4 regions of the Streptosporangium sp. NPDC002524 genome follow, and region 4 is predicted to be linked to each of the others. Evidence: riboswitches for the same ligand, from Rfam matches in the RefSeq annotation. Region 4 holds a riboswitch; each other region holds the start of a gene.
What was found. A riboswitch is a leader RNA that binds a small molecule or an ion and turns the genes downstream of it on or off. The one in region 4 is predicted to bind cyclic di-AMP.
Positions count from the first base shown of each region.

Region 1: linked by a shared signal. The riboswitch ahead of ABT053_RS08110 (hypothetical protein) and the one ahead of ABT053_RS21230 (C40 family peptidase) in region 4 are both predicted to bind cyclic di-AMP.
Region 2: linked by a shared signal. The riboswitch ahead of ABT053_RS14450 (C40 family peptidase) and the one ahead of ABT053_RS21230 (C40 family peptidase) in region 4 are both predicted to bind cyclic di-AMP.
Region 3: linked by a shared signal. The riboswitch ahead of ABT053_RS27220 (C40 family peptidase) and the one ahead of ABT053_RS21230 (C40 family peptidase) in region 4 are both predicted to bind cyclic di-AMP.

Region 1 covers NZ_JBEOWK010000004.1:229,308-234,347, forward strand. The annotation lists gene ABT053_RS08105 (DUF4253 domain-containing protein) at 369-1,250, shown strand; cyclic di-AMP (ydaO/yuaA leader) riboswitch at 1,644-1,794, shown strand; gene ABT053_RS08110 (hypothetical protein) at 2,073-2,882, shown strand; gene ABT053_RS08115 (alpha/beta fold hydrolase) at 3,161-4,021, shown strand; gene ABT053_RS08120 (hypothetical protein) at 4,233-4,604, opposite strand; gene ABT053_RS08125 (roadblock/LC7 domain-containing protein) at 4,617-4,997, opposite strand.
Region 2 covers NZ_JBEOWK010000007.1:216,886-221,925, forward strand. The annotation lists gene serA (phosphoglycerate dehydrogenase) at 1-1,044, shown strand, start outside; gene ABT053_RS14450 (C40 family peptidase) at 1,545-2,141, opposite strand; cyclic di-AMP (ydaO/yuaA leader) riboswitch at 2,142-2,375, opposite strand; gene ABT053_RS14455 (3-isopropylmalate dehydrogenase) at 2,515-3,561, shown strand; gene ABT053_RS14460 (branched-chain amino acid aminotransferase) at 3,735-4,829, shown strand.
Region 3 covers NZ_JBEOWK010000016.1:222,009-227,048, reverse strand. The annotation lists gene lysX (bifunctional lysylphosphatidylglycerol synthetase/lysine--tRNA ligase LysX) at 1-469, shown strand, start outside; gene ABT053_RS27225 (helix-turn-helix domain-containing protein) at 1,390-1,638, shown strand; gene ABT053_RS27220 (C40 family peptidase) at 2,005-3,054, opposite strand; cyclic di-AMP (ydaO/yuaA leader) riboswitch at 3,063-3,209, opposite strand; gene ABT053_RS27215 (amino-acid N-acetyltransferase) at 3,546-4,199, shown strand; gene ABT053_RS27210 (RDD family protein) at 4,428-5,040, shown strand, end outside.
Region 4 covers NZ_JBEOWK010000011.1:293,785-298,824, reverse strand. The annotation lists gene ABT053_RS21245 (glycosyltransferase family 4 protein) at 1-119, opposite strand, end outside; gene ABT053_RS21240 (M48 family metallopeptidase) at 116-1,393, opposite strand; gene ABT053_RS21235 (hypothetical protein) at 1,390-2,265, opposite strand; gene ABT053_RS21230 (C40 family peptidase) at 2,423-2,944, opposite strand; cyclic di-AMP (ydaO/yuaA leader) riboswitch at 3,063-3,222, opposite strand; gene ABT053_RS21225 (hypothetical protein) at 3,573-3,842, opposite strand; gene ABT053_RS21220 (C40 family peptidase) at 3,977-4,933, opposite strand.

The DNA of each region.
Region 1 (5,040 bases), on a different contig from region 4:
GGCAATCGAATACCTGGTCAAGGTAGGCGAGTCCGCCGCCCTGTGGCCACTTTGCAGCACAACGTTCTGCACTGCACAACAAACCGGTGGCCCGCCCCCGGTAACGGGGAGGCTTCCGGGGACCCGTCGTCGGCGGGTGAAGGTCCTGGCGGGGGGGAGTGGCGGGCGCGATCTCGCAGGCCTCTCGCCGGGTGCGCGCCCCGGTGCGGAGCGGCGGCCGGGCGGCCGGGTGGGGCGGTGGAGGACGGACACCCACCCGGTTCCGTTCTCCGCGATACCGATAATTTTTGCCTGGACCAGGGCAGAACTGTCCCTTGGGGCGGTTGACAGGCCAAAATTGGTCCGTGGTCAGGATCGGATCGGTAGAGATGAGCGATTGCGAGAGTGAGCGACTTCCGCCAGTTCTGGGCCAGCTGTTCGCCGACGGAGCCGACGGGGCCGGGGGAGCCGACGGGGGCGAGGACGGCGACGGGGCCGGGAAGGGCGCGGGCAGGAGGCTCTCGGTGGAGCTGCCGCCGGGGGACGTGGTGTGGCCCGACCCCGGTTACGCTCAGCTCGCCGTCCGTCGCCGTCCGGCGTTCTGGCTCAGCGAGGTGGCGGTCTCCGGCGAGTACTGGGCCCGGTTGAGGGCCCAGCACGAGCGGTCGGGCCTGTGGCCGGTGCTGCTGGAGGACTCCGTCCAGCCCTGGTCGGCCGGTCAGATCGCCCCGGACACGGCCGGTCAGATCGACAACTACCACGCCGCCGCGTTCATGGCCGAGGTGTGGTCCGACTGGATCGCCAAGGCTAACCTCGACCAGCTGGAGCTCCTCGACCCCTTTGGCCCCGAGTGTCCCGGCCCGGCCCCCTCGGGCAGGCTCGCCGCCGATCCCGGCGTGGTCGCCGACTGGTACGCCGGTCTGGTGGCCGAGCGCAGGACCCCGCTCGGGCTCGTCGCGGTCGAGCGCGGGGCCGACGCCCTCGCCGTCATGGGCTGGCAGGGCGCCCTGAACCACAACGAGTGGATGGTCCCGCTCGCGGCCGTCGTACGGAGCTGGGAGGACAGGTTCGGGGTGCGGGTGGTCGGGATGGGCTTCAACACCCTCGACCTCAGCGTCGCCGCGCCCCCGACGACCTCGGAGCACGCCCTGCACGTCGCCGCGGAGCACTGGACGTTCTGCCCCGACAGCATCATCCAGGGGGCGGGGAACCTCATCGGCTACGCCGAGCAGATCAAGGGCAGGAACGCCTGGTCGTTCTGGTGGGACTGAGCGGGGCGGGGGGCCGGCGGGCCGCAGCCGGCTCGCGAGGCCTTCGGGCGAGGTTCCCGGAACGGGACCGGCCGGGCGAGGTCGAGCCGCGGGCGTGGATTTCTCCGTACGGACCTCCGGGTGGGGATTCCCCTGTACGGACCCCCGGGCGTGAGGGCCGGGACGGAGTCCGGAAACAGGGCCTGAGACGGGGTTCCGGGGGCTGTTCCCGAAATGGGAGAGACATCCGTGCTGGTAGGACGGGTGTTGGCCTGGCGTGGCGATCGATGAGGCTTCCTTGAAGGTACTAGGTAGATCTTCTGGGGTTTTCATGGTGTTTGCTTTGCTTTGTCCGGTTTTGGTAGGTAGTGTCCACAGTTATCGGTAGGCGACCTGCCCTTCACAAGAGGGAGCGGCCGGCCGACGTCGAATCCCGAGAGCCCGTACGGGCTCCGGAGCCGGGGAACCACTTTTCCGGGGTGAATCCGCCGCGACAGCGCGGCGGTAGGGCAACTCCACCGCCCGAACCCGTCAGCTAACCCGGTAGACGAGATGGAGAGGAGATCCCCTCATGGATCACCGCGTCACCACGTCGGTGTACCCCGTGTTCGTGCCGGCCACCTGACTTTTCCGCCCCCCGACATCCCCCGTCCCCCCGACCCTCTCGCCGCCCCGATCGCGGCGTCCTCCAGATCGTGCTCCGCGTAGCGATTGCCTGAGATTCCGGCTACGCCCCCTTTTCCGACGAGCGCGTCCCCGCCAGTGCACCCCCTTCGGTGTGTCGCACACGGCTGCCCCGTTCCCTCGCGAAAGAGCCTTTTCTCCATGCGCCCCATCTTTGGTATGCACAAGAACGGCCTGAGCAAGTCCACCTGGCAGAACGACAATCCTCGCGGCAAGCGTCTCGCGGCCGCCGCCCTGATCGGTGCGAGCGTCCTCGCCTCCGCCGGTGTCGCCCTGGCGCTGCCCGCCACTCCCTGCTTCGCCGCCACCGCCGACCCCGAGGTCGGCGTGGCGAAGGCCAGTGCCGAGACCGTCCTCCTCCAGGGCGCGACCACGGCCTCCTACTTCTGGGACGACTCCTCCGGCCGGGCCGGTGACACCGGGCTGCCCGCCAGCGGCAGGCCGATGCAGAAGGGCATGATCGCCAGCCCGAGCTGGCCCCTGCTCACCGAGGGCTACATCATCTACAAGGGCAAGAAGGCCAAGTTCTTCGTCGGCGACCGCGGTCCGGGCTCCCCCTCGAACCAGGGCATCATGATCGACATCGACGCCAAGACCTTCGCCGACCTGACCGGTGGAACGTTCAACGCCGGCACGCTCGGCGTGGACGGCAACGGCGGCATGGGCCACATCGACATCAAGTACGTGGTCACCAAGTGGGGTGGCGGTACGGGGATCAAGAACCACCCCGTCGCGTTCTCCACCGGTGCCTGGAGCCGCAGGGACACCAGCCCGGCCAAGCCCCCGACGGTCGTCTTCGCCAAGGCCCAGGAACTGGGGATCGGCGTGCAGACCCAGCTGGCGAGCGCCGCGGCCCGGCCGTGGGCCGGCAAGCCCAAGGTCATGGTCGAGCCCGCCTCCTGGCACGCGCAGGCCGACGCGGCCGCCGCCGGCGCCCGAGCCGCCGCGATCGGCGCCGGAAAGAGCTGAGCCGGGAAGGGCTGAGCCGGGGCCTCCCCGCTCCCGGCCTCCCTCCTACGGGGACCAGGCCCACCAGGCTCTCGCCTGAACGGAACCCCCTGGCCGGAACCCCCTGGCCGGAGCTTCCCCGGCTCCCGGCCTTCCTTCCGCGGAGACCCGGCCCACCGGGCTCCCGTCCGGCGGGGCCCCCGGCCGAGGTTCTCCCCCCGGAGCCCACCCCGCCGGTGACCCGCTTTCCCCCGAATGGCATTCTGTCCCGCGGAACCAGCAAGGACGGTAGGAGCGCCATGACTCTGCGGGCCCCGGCGAACGGCATCGAGATCGCCTACGAAACCTTCGGCTCTCCGGGAGGCCGCCCCCTCCTGCTGATCACGGGCCTCGGCTGCCAGATGATCCAGTGGGACGAGAGGTTCTGCGCGCTGCTCGCGGACCGCGGGTACCACGTGGTGCGTTTCGACAACCGCGACAGCGGCGAGAGCACCCACCTGAACGAGGCGGGGACGCCCGCCCTGGACGGGAGCGGGGAGGTCCCCTACCTGCTGGACGACATGGCCGACGACTCCGCCGGGCTGCTCGACGCGCTCGGCTGGGACACGGCCCACGTGATCGGCCTCTCGATGGGCGGGATGATCGCGCAGTCACTCGCGATCCGCCATCCGCGCCGGGTGCGCAGCCTCACCTCGATCATGTCCACCCCGAGCCCGCGGGCCGCCCTGCTGACCGATCCGGACGTGCTCATGCCGGCCTTCACGCCCGACCGCGAGAGCGCGATCCGGCGGGCCCTCGACAACTGCGCGGCCGTCGGCTCGCCCGGCTACCCGTTCGACCGGGAGTGGAACGCCGAGATCGCCGGGCTGGGCTACGACCGGTCGTACGACCCGGCGGGCACGGCGAGGCAGGTGGCCGCGATCATGGCCTCCGGCGACCGCGCGCCCCGGCTCAAGGAGCTCGCGGTCCCGGCTCTCGTGCTGCACGGGGAGGACGACCCGCTCGTCCCGCTGCCCGCCGGGATCGCCACGGCCGACGCGATCCCCGGCGCCCGGCTGATCACCTTCCCCGGCATGGGGCACGACCTGCCCGCCGAGCTCTGGCCCGCCGTCGTCGACGCGATCGACGAGCTCACCGCCGCCGCGGACTCCGGGCGGTGACCTCCGGCACGCCCCGCTCTCCCCGGCCTCTCCGGTAAAGCGCCGGGAGGGCTCCGGGAAGGCTCGGCGAGGGCTGCTCCAAGAGAGCTGCTCCAAGAAGACTTCGGGAGGCCCGGGGAGACTCGGTGAAGGCTTCGGGATGAAGCCCGCAAGGCTCCGGGAGGGCTCCGGTGCGGTCCGTGCCTCCCGGGGCGCGGGCCGCACCGGAGGATCACACTTCGAGCTTCTCCTCGATGCCGCGCAGGACGTGCCGCGCGAGCGCGAGGTTGGCCCGGTTCCGGTCGAGAGCCAGGTAGAGGAACAGCCCTTTGCCGCTCCGGCCCGAGATCGGGCGGATGATGTGGTACTGCGTGCCGAGCGTGATGAGGATGTCCTCGATGCCGTCCTTGAGGCCGAGCGACTCCATGGTCCGCAGCTTGGCCTTGACGACCTCGGTGTTACCCGCCGCCGCGACCTGCAGGTCGAGGTCCTTGGACCCGCCGAGCGCGCCCAGCGCCATCCCGCTGTTGTAGTCGACGACGACCGCGCCGATGGCGCCGTCGATCGTCATCATCTCCTTGAGCGAGACGTCCATGTTGCCCATTGCTGTCTCCGATCACTGGGGTGTCGATACGCGTGAGCTGACGGCGGCCAGCCTCGCCGCCGTCTTGCGGCCCTCGATCCGGAGCAGCCCGAGGTTGGTCCCCGGGCGCGCCAGGACCGTGAGGACGATCTTGGGTCCGGCGGCGTAGAACGCCGCGTAGCCGTTGGTGCCGGAGATCAGCGTCTCCTCGAAGGTGCCCTTGCCGGCCATGCTCGTCATCCGGCGGCTGAGGGCCAGCACCGCGGAGGAGAGCGCGCCGGTCTGCTCGCTGTCCCTCTCCAGGTCGCTCGCTATCGTCAGACCGTCGACGCTGCACGCGATGCTCCCGTTCACGTCGGGTACGCGTTCTCGCAGCGCCGCCATCTCGCGCCGGATCTCCTCGCGCAGTTCCACCGGCATCCTCCTTCCGATCAGCTTCGGCGTCCGCAGCCTTATC
Region 2 (5,040 bases), on a different contig from region 4:
GGCGTCCGGCTGGTCTCGCTGGAGGAGGCCCTGGCCGAGGCCGACTTCATCACCGTGCACCTGCCCAAGTCCAAGGAGACCATCGGTCTCATCGGCGACAGGGAGCTCCACGCGGTCAAGCCGAACGTCCGCCTCATCAACGTCGCCCGCGGCGGCATCATCGACGAGAACGCCCTCTACTCCGCGATCAAGGAGGGCCGCGTCGCCGGCGCCGGCATCGACGTGTTCCCGAAGGAGCCGGTCACCGACAGCCCGCTCTTCGAGCTCGACCAGGTCGTCGTCACCCCGCACCTGGGCGCCTCCACCCACGAGGCCCAGGAGAAGGCCGGCACCCAGGTCGCGCGCAGCGTGAAGCTCGCGCTCGCCGGGGAGTTCGTGCCGGACGCGGTCAACGTCCAGGGCGGTGCCGTCGCCGAGGACGTCAAGCCGGGCCTGCCGCTGGCCGAGAAGCTCGGCCGGGTGTTCACCGCCCTCGCGGGCGAGGTCGCCACCAAGCTCGACGTCGAGGTGCGCGGCGAGATCGCCTCCCACGACGTCCGCGTGCTGGAGCTGGCCGCCCTCAAGGGCGTCTTCACCGACGTGGTCGAGGACTCGGTCACCTACGTCAACGCCCCGCTGCTCGCCAAGGACCGCGGCGTGACGGTCGAGCTGATCACCAGCTCCGAGAGCCCCGACTGGCGCAACGTCGTGACGGTCCGCGGCGTCCTCGCCGACGGCCGCGCGATCTCGGTCTCCGGCACCCTGGCGGGGCCGAGGCAGATCACGAAGATCGTCGAGGTCAACGGCTACCAGATGGAGATCGAGCCGACCGACCACCTGTCGTTCTTCACCTACACCGACCGGCCCGGCATCGTCGGCGTGGTCGGCCGCATCCTCGGCGACCACTCGATCAACATCGCCTCGATGCAGGTGGCCCGTGACGTCAAGGGCGGCAAGGCGCTCATCGCGCTCACCGTCGACACCGCCATCCCGGCCGAGGTGATCGACCAGATCGGCTCGGAGATCGGCGCCGACAGCGGCCGCTCGGTCGACCTGGCCGACTAGCCGGAAAAGCCCAGGTGGCCGCCGTCCCGGAGACCGGGACGGCGGCCACCTCTCGTCTCAGCATGTGAGAAGTGTGTACGCCGGACGAGACGGTGTTTCCGCCGCCGGGTAACCTGGAGTGATATGCGCCAGGTTCTCGTAATTCCTACCTGCCGCGGCGAGGCCTGACAGGGGCAGGCCGGCGACTCGCCGCGGTGTCGTGGCGCGTGCCGGCTCCAAGCCCCCGTCGTCGGCGGTCCGTGATCCGGACCCGCGACATCAGGCCTGGTCGGAGTCCCGACCGGAGTCTCGACCACCTTCCTTGCTGGCATGCGACCGAGACGAGATTCGCCATGTACGACATGTATCCCTGGAACCGTCCCGACGAGACCGAGGACGAGGCCACCGACGCGCTCCAGACCGCTCTGGACCGCAGGGACAACGGTGGTGTCCCCACCCGCTGAGCCCGTTCTCGCCGCCGGGATCTTCGGAGCCTCCCGGCGGTGATCCGCCGGCGTGTCTCATCCGCCGGCCACGGTTTCCGTCGCGAGCTTGACCCGCTTGGCCAGCTGAACGCCCTGCGGGTCGGGACGCACCGCGCCCGCGAAGGAGTCGCGGCGCCAGGAGTCGAGCTTCTCCTCCTTGACCACGTCGCCGGTCTGCGGGGCGTGAACCATGTAGCCGGGCTTCGTGATCATGCCGACGTGGCCGAGGCCGCTGAAGAAGACCAGGTCGCCGGGCTTGAGATCCTTCCAGGCGATCTTCTTGGAGAAGGCGGCGTACTGGTCGTTGGTGACGCGGGGGAGCTTGATCCCGGCGGCGCCGTAGGCGCGGAGCACCAGGCCGGAGCAGTCGAAGCCGCCGTGGCCGGTGCCGCCCCAGACGTAGGGCGTTCCCTGCTTGGACAGGGCCCACTTCACGGCTTTCTGCCAAGCGGGCTTGACGGCCACCGCCTTGAGGGCCTCTTTCAGCGCGGGGGTGTTGAGCGCGGCGGGCCCGGGGGCGGGGGGCGGGGAGGCGGCCAGGGCGGCGGGTGAGGCCGCGCACACCGCGGCGCCCGCGACGATCAGGGAGGCGGAGATGGACAGGACGCGGGGGAGAACTGTGCCGGACAGCATGAATTCCTTCCATAAGGCCGGCCGGGTGAGCTGTCGGGCTCGGGCGTGGAGGCCGCCCTACGGCGCGAGAACGCGCTGATTCGCCCCAAGGAATCCACCTGACGACGGCCGGGAACGGCGCTCCGGGGGAGGAGCGGGGTTCCCGAGGCCAGGTAGATCCCGTAAAGAGTGGTTCCCCGGCTCCGTGCGGGCCCGGTAAGGGGATGGCCCGTACGGATTAGGCATTGATGTGAATGGGAGGACCATAGCCAAACCTCCCGAAACGGTCAATAGGAAGCAAAAATGGACAAAACGATCAGGGGGTCTGAAGGTGCATGTGTCCGGAGGGTGAGACCGCTGTTCGATCACCGAGACGGACCGGTAAGGTGCCTGCATGGATTCGCGTAACATTCGCCTGGCGGTCATCCCCGGGGACGGAATCGGAGTCGAGGTCGTCACCGAGGGGCTGAAGGTCCTCGAAGCGGTCGGCACGAAGGTGGAGACCACCACCTACGACCTCGGCGCCAAGCGCTACCACGAGACCGGCGAGACCCTGCCCGACACGGTCCTCGAAGAGCTGCGCGGATACGACGCGATCCTGCTCGGCGCGGTCGGCGACCCCAGCGTGCCCCCGGGCATCCTGGAGCGCGACCTGCTGCTCAAGCTCCGCTTCCGGCTCGACCACTACGTGAACCTCCGCCCGGTCAAGCTCTTCCCCGGCGTCGAGACGCCGCTGGGCAAGGCCCGCCCCGAGGACATCGACATGATCGTCGTCCGCGAGGGCACCGAGGGCCCGTACGCCGGGGCGGGCGGCGTGATGCGCCGGGACACGCCGCACGAGATCGCCACCCAGGAGTCGCTGAACACCGCCTACGGCGTCGAGCGCGTCGTGCGCTACGCCTTCGCCAAGGCGCAGGGCCGCCCGCGCAGGAAGCTGACGCTGGTCCACAAGACCAACGTGCTCACCTACGCCGGTGACCTCTGGGCCCGCACCTTCGACCGGGTCGGCCTGGAGTTTCCCGATGTCCAGACCGACTACTGCCACGTCGACGCGGCCTCGATGTTCTTCGTCAGCCAGCCCGAGCGCTTCGACGTGATCGTCACCGACAACCTCTTCGGCGACATCCTCACCGACATCGGCGCGGCGATCGCCGGCGGCATCGGCCTCGCGGCCAGTGGCAACGTCAACCCCGACCGCACCGCGCCGAGCATGTTCGAGCCGGTCCACGGCAGCGCCCCCGACATCGCGGGCCAGGGCAAGGCCGACCCGACCGCCACGATCCTGTCGGTCGCCATGCTCCTCGACCACCTGGGCCTGGCCGACGAGGCCGCCAGGGTCGAGCGGGCCGTCGCCGACGACCTGGTCGAGCGGCTGTCCGGCCGGGCCGGCCGGACCACCCAGGAGATCGGCGACGACATCACCGCCCGAGTAGCCGGCTGAGGAAGCCGCCCTCCTCGACCCCGACGCGCCTGGCGGCTCATCCGAGCCGCCAGGTGCGTTTTTGTTTCTCCAGCACTGCCGGTTTTCGGCATGGATGGAGTAGTTTCCCGTTACCCGGTCCGACGCAGAATGGACCCAAGGGTAAGCCAGACACCAAGAGAAGGATCCGTGCGATGACCACCGCTCAGAAGCTCAGCTTCGACGTGCAGCTCTCCGACCACGCTCGCACCGCGGCAGAGCGCGAGCAGGTACTGGCGAGCCCCGGGTTCGGGCAGGTCTTCACCGACCACATGATCTCGATCGACTACACCGAGGGGCAGGGCTGGCACGACGCCAAGCTCGTGCCGTACGGCCCGCTCAGCCTCGACCCCGCGACGTCGGTCTTCCACTACGCGCAGGAGCTCTTCGAGGGGCTCAAGGCCTACCGGCAGGAGAACGGCACGATCGTGACCTTCCGGCCGGAGGCCAACGCCGCGCGCTTCAACACCTCGGCGGCGCGGATGGCGATGCCCGAGCTGCCCGAGGAGACGTTCGTCGAGTCGCTGGAGCTGCTCGTCCAGACCGACCGCGAGTGGGTCCCGACCACGCCGGGACACAGCCTCTACCTGCGCCCCTTCATGATCGCGACGCAGCCGGCGCTCGGCGTCAACTACCCGTCCAGGACCTACAAGTACATGGTCATCGCCTCTCCGGCGGCGGCCTACTTCGGCGGGGGCAAGGCCGTCACGGTCTGGCTCTCCACCGAGTACACCCGCGCGGCCCCCGGCGGCACCGGCTTCGCCAAGTGCGGCGGCAACTACGCGGCGGCCTTCGTGGCCCAGCGCCAGGCCGTCGAGCAGGGCTGTGACCAGGTGGTCTGGCTCGACGCGAGCGAGCACCGCTACGTCGAGGAGATGGGCGGGATGAACCTGTTCTTCGTCTACGGCGACCGCCTGCTCACCCCGGCGCTCACCGGAACGCTCCTGCCCGGCATCACCCGCGACTCGATCCTCTCCTTCGCCGCCGACCTCGGCCTGCGCGCCGAGGAGGGGCGCCTGTCGGTCGAGGAGTGGCAGCGGGGCTGCGAGACGGGCGAGCTCAGCGAGGTCTTCGCCTGCGGCACCGCCGCGGTGGTCACCCCGGTCGGCTCGGTCAAGGGCGCCGACCGCGCCTGGACGATCGGCGACGGCACCCAGGGCCCCGTCACCTCGAAGATCCGCGAGGAACTCGTGGGCATCCAGTACGGATCCCGTCCCGACCCGCACAGCTGGGTTCACAAGATCTGCTAGTCCCCGTACGAAGAAGTCCGTGGAGAGCCACGGAGAGGTCAGCGCGGGGCCGGTCGGCCGACGTGTCCACCGGTTCCGCACGGAGACGTGTCCGCAGGCCCAGTACGGAGGGGGGCGTGAGAGCCGGTCGGCCGAGATGCCCGTCGGTCCCGTACGGAGGAGCTCACGGAGAGGTCCGCAGGGGCCGGTCGGCCGGAGGGCCGCCGGTCCC
Region 3 (5,040 bases), on a different contig from region 4:
GCACGTCCGCAAGCTCGCGGACGCGCGGGAGATCCACTGGGACGCCAAGTGGGGTCAGGGCAAGCTGGTCCAGGAGATCTTCGAGGCCCTCGTCGAGCACACGCTCGTCCAGCCCACGTTCGTCATGGACTATCCGCTGGAGACCTCCCCGCTGGCCCGCATCCACCGGGACAACCCGCTCCTCACCGAGAAGTGGGACCTGATCGGCTTCGGCACCGAGCTGGGCACCGGCTACTCGGAGCTGAACGACCCGATCGAGCAGCGCCGCCGTCTCACCGAGCAGTCCATGCTCGCCGCGGGCGGCGACGTCGAGGCCATGCAGCTTGACGAGGACTTCCTCACGGCCCTGGAATATGCGATGCCGCCCACCGGCGGCATGGGGCTCGGCATCGACCGCCTCATCATGGCCTTCACGGGCAGGAACATCCGCGAGACCATCCTGTTCCCGCTGGTCAAGCCGACCGCCTGAGCCCTTTGGGGCGGTGCGGAAGGACGTTCTCGCGGTGCGGTGGCGCCGGGCCCGTCGGTGACGGGCCCGGCGCCACCGTCATGAGAGGCCGCGTCGCCTCGTCCCGCGTCGCCTCGGCATGCCCCTGGGCGGAGGCGTGCCGGGAACGGGCCGGACGGCGACCCCGGCCACCGCTCCGGGGATCGGACAGGGTCCGGGACTCCGGGACTCCGGGGCTCCAAGGCTCCAGAGCTCCAGGGCGGGGCGTCCTCGCGGATTCCCGCGGATCGGGGTGGGTCCTCGGGGAGCGGATCGGGGTGGGTCTTCAGGGAAACGCCCCGGGGCACCGGGGCCGACCCGGCGGGCGGGAAATGCCGGATGGGTTCATGCTCCCGCTGGTTCCGCGCAATAGGGGACGCATTTCCGTATGGTGCAGAAATCCCTTTCCAGCACGTCCAATATCGCTCGGGCATCCCGTCGTCACCACGCGGTACTTCGCGAATGCCGCAAAGCTGTACGCTTGACCCTCATATTTCCACGTTTTTCATGGGGTGCCGTCAAGGTAGCAGGGGCATGGCCGTCGGAGAGCGTCGGGAAGAGATCAATTTTTTCCGAGAAATGCGGGCGGGCCGGATCCCGAGGGGGCGGCTTCGGGGTGTCCGGCGGGCCTGCGGTTCCGGCGAAACCTTGTTCTGCCAGGACTTCGGTCTCCGCAGCCAGGGGGTGCTTGCCGGCTCGTGCCTGCGCTCGATCATGACATAGCCGCAAAGGCACTGACATATCATGAGTACTTCACGTAGCGCCTGCTATGTCAATACTGGACGCACGCTATGAAGAGTGGAACTTGACGACCTTTGAACAAGGCGTTTACCGTTCCTGGCGGACGGTATTCATTTCCGGCGTCTCGCACCCGGTTTCCAGAGTGGGGGGAGTGACTCTTGATGGCATATCCAGAAGTGGATTCACGCCATGGCGACAGCCCCCTGGGCATGAGCGATATCGGTCTCAGTGACGACGACCTCGTGCTGCTGGCTGAGCTCGCCAAGGGTGTCACGGTCGATCGGGTGGGGCGTCGCCTCGACATCAGCGGCCGGACGGTCAGACGCAGGCTCAGAGGCATCTGCGACCGCATCGGCGTTGCCACGGCCATCGAGGCAGTGGCCTGGGCAGCGCGCCGCCGCCTGATCTGACACACCGCCGCGTGTCCGGCAGGTCGGGCCGGACACGCGTGCGGGGCCGGACACGTGCCCGGCCCGCACACGGGCGTACGCCGGTCGATCCGTCGGCCGCCCACCCGCCTATCAGATCCGGTCGTCGATCCGGCTCCGCCGTGTACGTTCCCGGTTCGACCACGTGCGTTCCCGGTCCGACCGCATGCGTTTCCGGTCCGACCGCGTGCGTTTCCGGTTCAACCACGTCCGATCGCGCGCGTTCTCGGTTCGACCGTGTGGTTCGCGGTTCTGCCGCGTGCGTCCCCTGTTCCGCCGTGAACGTTTCCGGTTCGACCACGTGCGCCCCCGGTCCGGGCGTACGGGAATCCGGTCGCCGGTGCCGGTTCAGGCGGCGATGCGGACGCCTCCGGCGAAGGGGCGGTTGTCGATCGTGGCGATGTGGACGACGTCACCCGTCTGGGGGGCGTGGACCATCAGGCCCGCGCCGATGTAGATCCCGACGTGGTGCAGGTCGCTGTAGAAGAAGACCAGGTCGCCGGGGCGCAGCTCGTTCCTGGAGACGTGGGTGCCCGCGGTCCACTGGTCGCCGGTGTAGTGCGGCAGGCTGATGCCGACCTTCTGGTAGGCCCACATGACCAGGCCGGAACAGTCGAAGGAGTTGGGGCCCTCGGCGCCCCAGACGTACGGCTTCAGCTGCTGGGTGAGCGCCCAGCGGGTGGCCTCGGCGGCCTTGCCGCTGCCCACGATGGGCACGTTCGTCTTCACCCGGGCGCCCCTGTTGCTGACGGCCCTGGTGCGCACCTCGCTGAACAGGTCGCTCTCGACGCGGTCGACCAGCCGCTCGATCTTGGTCCGGTTGCCGTCGATCTCCGCCAGGATCTTCTTGACCTCCGCGGTCCTGGCCTTGGCGCTGGCCTGGGCCCGCCCGGCGGCCTCGATCGCCCGGCTCACCTGGGCGACCTCCTCGCTCTGCTGCTGCTGGAGCGCGTAGTTGGTGGTCGCCTGGTCGAGGAAGGTGTCGGGGTCGGTGGCCTGCGTGAAGGCGAGCCCGGAGTTGAGGCCGCCCGACATGTAGGTGCTCTGCGCGAGGAGGGTGGCCTTGGTGCGGCGGGACGCCAGCTCGGACTCGCTCGACGCGAGGGTCTTCTTGGCGCTCTCGGCGGCCCGCTGGGCCTGCCTGAGCTTGACCCGCTCGCCGTTGTAGCGCTCCGCGAGGACGCCGATCTCCTGGTGCAGCTTCTCGGCCTGCTTGGCCAGCTGCTGGAGGCTGGGCTCGGGGTCCGCGGTGGCCGCCACCAGCGGGGTGCCGAGGGTCAGGGTGGCGAATGCCAGGCCGACGACCGCCATGCGGCGGCGCAGCCCTCGTGGCGCGCGTGCTCGGCGGCGGGTGTCGTGACCCGCGTGCTCTCCTCCGTGGTCGCGCGTGCGCTTCACCAACAGGCTCCTTCTCCTCGGCCGCCTACCGGGTTAGCTGACGGGTTCGGGCCGGAGGCAGCCCTACCGGGTGCGCCGGTCGGCACTCGGATTCACCCCGGAGGACGTGGTGGGTCCCCGGTTCCCTGCGTGGGGGGATTCGGCGGGTCAGGCTTTTTACGTCTCTGACATCGAGCACGGAGATTAGTGCACCCGTGGTTCCTGCTCAACCAGAACTGCGAATTCAGTAGAGGTTTCGCAACTGAGGTGTCACGAAAAGATCACACGTCAATATGATCAACATGGCCATTACGCTGCCTTTGCCTCGGGTGTGACGGGTGTGACGGGTGTCTTCCCAGGTCCGGGACCGTGCCAAAGGTGAGCTACGGCACACCGGAGGTGCCGTGCACCGAGCGTGGTAAAGCGACTTCCAAGGGTCACGTGCGGCCTGCGAGCTGCGGGTTAAGGGTGAACCGTAATTGAAGACCCGCGAGGACGTACGCTGAACGGTCATGGAGCAGCTTGCTGAGCATTCTCCCGGGCCGGTCATCCAGGCCCCCGGAGACGGGGAGCGGCGCGCCGGATCCGCGGGGGCGGAGCGGGGTTCGCCCGGAGCGGGGACGGCCCCCGAGGTCACGGTCCGCCGCGCGCGCACCCAGGACGTCCGGGCCGTCAGGCGGCTCGTCGACACCTACGGCGGCGTCGGCCGGCGCCTGCTGGAGAAGGCCACCGTCACCCTGTACGAGGACGTCCAGGAGTTCTGGGTCGCCACCGACGCGGAGGGCGAGGTGATCGGCTGCGGGGCCCTGCACGTCCTGTGGGAGGACCTGGCCGAGATCCGCACCGTCGCCGTCGATCCGACCCGCAGGGGGATGGGGATCGGCCACCGGATCGTCTCCGCGCTCATTCGCACGGCCGCCGAGCTGGGCCTGCGCCGGGTTTTCTGCCTGACCTTCGAGGTCGACTTCTTCGCCAGGCACGGCTTCAGGGAAATCCAGGGCACACCCGTCGCGCCGGAGGTCTACGCCGAACTTCTCGCCTCCTACGACGAGGGTGTGGCGGAGTTCCTCGATCTGGAACACGTCAAGCCCAACACCTTGGGAAACTCCCGGATGCTGCTGCATCTGACACGGGAGCCCGACTCCGATGACTTTAGAGCTGACTGATCGGAAAGGTGACTGTTGATACCTATGTCGATACCTTGTGCAGCAGCATGCATGTGCGTCTGACATTTGCCACATGCGCAGTCTAAGTGAGGTGACGCGGTGAGCACCGGACAGCCGCCGTATCCACAGGATGATCCCGACCGCGATCGCACACCGTCGGGGCAGCCGGATTACGGACAGCACAACGCGGGTCGAGGCCCTGGCGGACTCGACCCCGACGTGACAGTCGTGGGGTACAGGTCGGAGGCCTCACAGCCGAACACCGGCCCCGGACAGAGCCAGCCCGGATACGGTCAGCAGGGCTACGGGCAGCAGGGCTACGGCCAGCAGCCCGACTACGGCCAGCAGGGTGGGTACGGCCAGCAGCAGGGTTATGGCCAGCAGGGCGGGACCGGCGCGTACGGTCAGCAGCCCGGCTACGGCCAGCAGTCCTCCCACGAGCAGCAGGGCTACGGCCAGCAGCAGGGGTACGGCCAGCAGGGCGGGACCGGCGCGTACGGTCAGCAGCCCGGCTACGGCCAGCAGGGCTACGGCCAGCAGGGTGGGTACGGCCAGCAGCAGGGCTACGGCCAGCAGCAGCCCGGCTACGGCCAGCAGCCCGACTACGGGCAGAAGCAGCCCCAGCCCGGTTACGGCCAGCAACCCGACTACGGGCAGCAGCAGTACGGCCAGCAGGGCTACGGCCAGCAGCCCGACTACGGCCAGCAGGGGTACGGCCAGCAGCAGCCCGCGTACGGGCAGCAGGGCTACGGCCAGCCGTACGGCGGTCCCCCCGGGGCCCCGGCCCCGCTCGCCGAGTGGTGGCAGCGCCTGGTGGCGAGGATCGTCGACGGGATCATCC
Region 4 (5,040 bases):
CGGGGGGCGTAGACGACGACCGAGCCGGGCGGACGGCGGGCGATGAGGCCGTACACGAACGACTGGATCCCCCCGGCGCGGGGCGGGAAGTCGTTCGTGACGACCAGCGTGCGGCTCACGGTTCGGGGAGGCCGTTCAGCCCGGCCCAGGAGCGCGCCAGGGCGATGCGCTGCGGGGTCGTGGGATGCGATGCATAAAGTACATATTCGACCAGATCTGGCGACAAATCAGAAATGTTGGTAGCCGCCAGCCGTTTCTGCATGGCGACGAACGTCGCCGGGTCCCTGGTCAGGTCCAGCGCGTGCACGTCCGCGCGGGCCTCGATCTGCCTGCTCACCAAATTCTGGGCGGGTCCCGACAGGACCGTGGCCAGGCTGAGCAGCCCCATGACCAGGCCCACCGCCCTCGGGTCGCCGAGCGAGGCGACCCCCGTCCTACGCCGTACGACCCCCGCCGAGGTCACCGCGTAGAGCAGGCACGCCCCGAACGCCGCGCCCAGGCCGCCGACGAGCGTGCCCGAGAGCACGTCGCCCGCCTTGGCGTGGCCCAGCTCGTGCGCGACCACCAGCTCCACCTCGTCCGCGGGCGCGCGGAGCAGCGTGTCGTAGACCACGATCCTGCGGGTCGCGCCGAATCCGGAGACGTACGCGTTGAGCGCGGTGGTCCGCCGGGAGGCGTCGGCGACGAGCACGTTCTCGACCGGCACGCCGTCCCTGGTGGCCATGGCGAGCAGGTCGTCGCGGAGCCGCCCGGCCTCCAGCGGCCTGAAGTCGTTGAAGACCGGCTCGATGAGCACCGGGTAGGCGAAGGAGGCGGCCACGGTCAGGACGAACGCCCCGCCCGCCGCGGGGATCCACCAGCGCCGGTAGCGCCGCGCCAGGGCGATCACCGCCAGCACCATGATCGCGGTCAGCGCGGTGCCGATGCCGGTGCTCTTGGCCCGGTCGGCCGCCCAGGCGGGCCAGGCCTGGGTGGACAGCCCGAACTCGCGCAGGTAGCTCTCCGACCACATCCCCAGGGGCCAGCGCAGGATCGCCACGGCCACCGACAGCGCCAGCACGCCGAGGAGCGCCCGCAGCCACCACGGCCCCGGCAGCCGGTCGGCGAGCCGCGCGCCCAGCGGGGTGGCGACCAGCACCCCCGCCACGAGCAGCGTCAGTCCGAGCGACAGGTAGCCGGGAAGGCTGACCAGCGCGTCGAACCTCTCGGACCTGGCGATCTGCTCGGCGGTGAAGTCGCGGGCCGGATCGGGAACGACGGCCGGAGCCCCCTCGGGCAGCGCCCTCCAGGGCGTGGTGAACGCCACGACCGCCAGCGTGACCACCCCCAGCACGGCCAGCGCCCACCCCGCCGACCGCACGCCCGAGGGCGTGTCCGTCGTGCTCAGCGTCACGTGAGTTCCTTCCTGAGGTAGTCGCGCCAGGCTCCGGTGAACTCGGCCGCCGGCAGCCCGAGCGTGCTCCCGACATCGCTACCGTAGAGCCTCACCAGGGCCTTCTCCCCGAAGCGCTCCGCGACGAACCGGCAGGCGAGCCACGCCTCCTCGTACGCCTGCGCGAGCCTCGGCGCGCCGGGGGCGAAGTCGGCCGGGCCGGGGAGCCGGGCGGGCAGGACGCCCGCGCGCACCTCGGCGGCCAGTTCGGCGGCGGCCGTGCGCACCGCGATCCCGGCGTCGCGGTAGCCCGCGTAGTCGGCGAAGCCCTCCGACAGCCACATCGGCACCCGGCCGCCGCGGGTCGCGCCGGTGGCCACGTGGGCGAGCTCGTGGGTGATCACCACGTCCCTGCCGGTCCCGGTGAGCCTGGCGTATCCCGACGGCAGGACGATCACCCGGTCCGCGGTCGCCATCGCGGCCAGGCCGCGGGTGCTCCCGGCCCCGGCGAGCGCCGCGGCCTCGGCGTCGGTGGCGGGGAAGAGGATCACCGCGGGGACCGGCCCCCAGATCGCCGCGATCGTCGCGCGGGCCCGGTCGGCCCGCGCCGCCAGATCCCGCAGGACGGCGGCGGGGACGCGGTGGCCGACCACGAGGGAGTGCTCGCCCCTGACGGTGACCGCGGCGCCCGGCCACAGGTCGCGGAGGTCGCGGGGGTCGCGGGGGTCACGGAGGTGGCGGGGGTCGCGCGGAGGTGTCCTGGCGTCGTACGGCGTCCTGGGCGGGAGGGGTGCGGCTCCGGCCAGGAGGGGTCCCGTCCCGGCGAACGGACCGGCGCTCATCAGCGCCAGCATCCCGGCGAGCACGGCGCGGCGCCCTTTCGGGACGGACATACGAGCCGATGGTACTCGACCGGCATGGAGCGGCCCCGGCCCTCCTGGTGGAGGGCCGGGGCCGCTTTCCCGTGCTCGGGCCGGTGCTCCGGCTCACGCGCGGGTCCCGGGATCCGGGCGGGGTCAGGCCCCTGGCCTCCCGGGATCCGGGTGGGGTCTAGGCCCCCGGCCGTACCGCTCCGGCGAAGGAGGACCTGTAGTGGCCCGCCAGCCTCACGATACGGACCGTCTTGCCGCTGCTCGGCGAGTGGACCATCCTGCCCTTGCCGACATACATGCCGACGTGGCCCTTCCCGCTGAAGAACAGCAGGTCACCGGGGTGCAACTTGCTCCACGAGACCTTCTTCCTGATCGATCTGTACTGGCTGTGCGTGATCCTGGGGAGGGACACGCCCGCCTTCTTCCAGGCGTATCGGACGAGCCCCGAGCAGTCGAACGCTCCGGGACCGGAGGCTCCCCACCGGTACGGATCGCCGATCTGCTTCTTGGCCGCCGAGACCGCCTTTCCGGCCCGGATCTTCTGCAGCGCCGCCCTGCTCTTCCCGGCCTTGCCCTTGGCCTTGGCTTTGGACGCGGTCTGGGGGGCGGTCTTCGTGGTGCTCTCGGCCTTCTCGGAGACTCCGGCCGCGCTGTTGACCAGGATCTCCGAGGGGCCGTCCACCGTCGCCTGCGCCGCCATGGGCCCCAGGGTGACCGCTCCGGCTGAGGCGGTCAGGGTGAGGGCGATACCGCCGAGGGAAAGGCGGAAAAGGCGCGACAGACGGGGGTTGTACGGGGTGGTAGACAGGATTTCTCCTTGGGACTTCCACTGATGCCTACCGGGTTAGCTGACGGGTTCGGGCTTGGAAGATGCCCTACGGCACAAATGCGCCGATTCACCCCTGGCCACGCTGTGCTGGGCCTTTTGGGTCCCCGGTTCCATGCCTCCTGGCTGCATGGATTCGGCGGGCCGCCGTGACGAGCCCTGCCCCCGGGTGGGGGCACGGCGGCCGGTTGGATTTCTATAAGGGACACCGGCCCGAAGACCGACATTCGCCGCGACGGCGTGGCTTGCACGTCGCGACGCCAGAAGTTACCCCGTTCTCCAACTTTCGGCAAAGCATTCGCCAAATCGGGTGACCGGATAGTCCTCTTGATCTTCCTGTTACCCCTGCTTAATGGCTATTTATGCTATCGAGATATGACTCTCGTCACACATTCGGACATCACTCCGTCAAATAGCCATTTCTGTAATATTCATCACATCTCGCTGATTGAGGTTTGAGCCTCGCGGATGGACCGTTCCCGGCCGATCCGGCCAGGCACTCTCATCGCCTGACGCACGTGCGGGCGCCGTAGATCGACTGCCGGAACTCCGCCTCGACGATCCCGAATCCGGCGGCGTCAAGCATCGGTCCGGGCATCGGTTCGGGCAGCCACCCGAAGGTGCTGTACTCGGTGCGCAGATGCTCGGCGTAGTCGTCGCGCGGGTAGCCCAGCGCCGGGTCGTCCGCCGCACCGCCGAGCCGACGACCGAGCAGGCGACCGAACACGGCGTCGGCGTACGCGAGCTCGTCGGGCGTCCATGGTTTGATCATGTCCCGACGCTGAGATCACCGCCGCGCCCGGCACATCCGGTTTCCCCCGGCGCTCCCTACGACGCGAGGCGGGGCATCATCCAATGCAAGGGGACAGGCCCGGGACGGCCCTGGGAAGCGCTAGGGGACCCCGCTCAGGGGCGGACGGCTCCGACGATGCGGCGGCCGTAGGAGGACAGCGGGACGACCTTGACGACGTCGCCGGTCTGCGGGGCGTGCACGATCCGGCCGTCGCCCGCGTACATGCTGACGTGACCGAGGCCCTCGCTGAAGATGAGGTCGCCCGGCTGGAGCTCGCTCAGCGACACCTTGCGGCTCGCGCCCCAGCTCCACTGCTCCCAGGTCGTACGGGGAAGGCTGACTCCCCCGCTGCGCCAGGCGCCCTGGACCAGGCCGGAGCAGTCCCAGCCGCCGGGGCCCGTGCCGCCGTACTGGTAGGGCTTGCCGATCTGGGCGAAGGCGAACTGCAGGGCGGCGCGGGCGTTGCCCGAGGCGGAGCCGCTGTACTGGATCCCGGGGCTCTCGGGGTTGCCCGTCCTGAAGGCGTTGAGCTCGCGCAGGATCTTCGTCTGGGCCTTGACCATCTTGTCGGCCTTGGCCTTCTCCTTGGCCAGGTCGTCGCGCGTCTCGTCGGCCTCGGCGAGCGCCGTCTTGGCCTCGTCCCGGCTGGTCCGCAGCGCCTTGGTGGCCTCGTCGAAGGCGCTCAGGGACTGGGCCCGGGAGGTGGACATCTGGTCGGCGGCGGCCAGGCCGCTCAGCAGGGCGCCGGGGTCGGTCTGGTAGATCATGCCTTCCCAGCCGTTGACCACGCCGACCTGGTAGGTGCTGACGGCCATCGTGACGAGCTCCTTGCGCAGCCCGGCGACCTGGTCGTTCTGGCGGGTCAGGTCCTCGTTGAGCGTGCGGTACTTCTTCCTGGCCCGCTTCCACTTCTCCGAGGCCTGGTTGTACTTCTCGACGACCTGGTCGGCCTGCTCGTTGAGCTTCTCCAGCTTCTTCTTGGCCTGGGCGAGTGTCGGCTTCGGCTCGGCGAACGCTCCGCTCACCGGCAACATCAGCAACGCGAGCGCGAGCCCGGCCGCCACCGGCATCCGAATCAGTCCAACCGGCAAACCCGCCACGGCCACGTCAACGCCTCCCGACTGCACCAGACCTGCGGCGAATAGTACAGAAGAAGTAATGATTGACTCACCTTTTT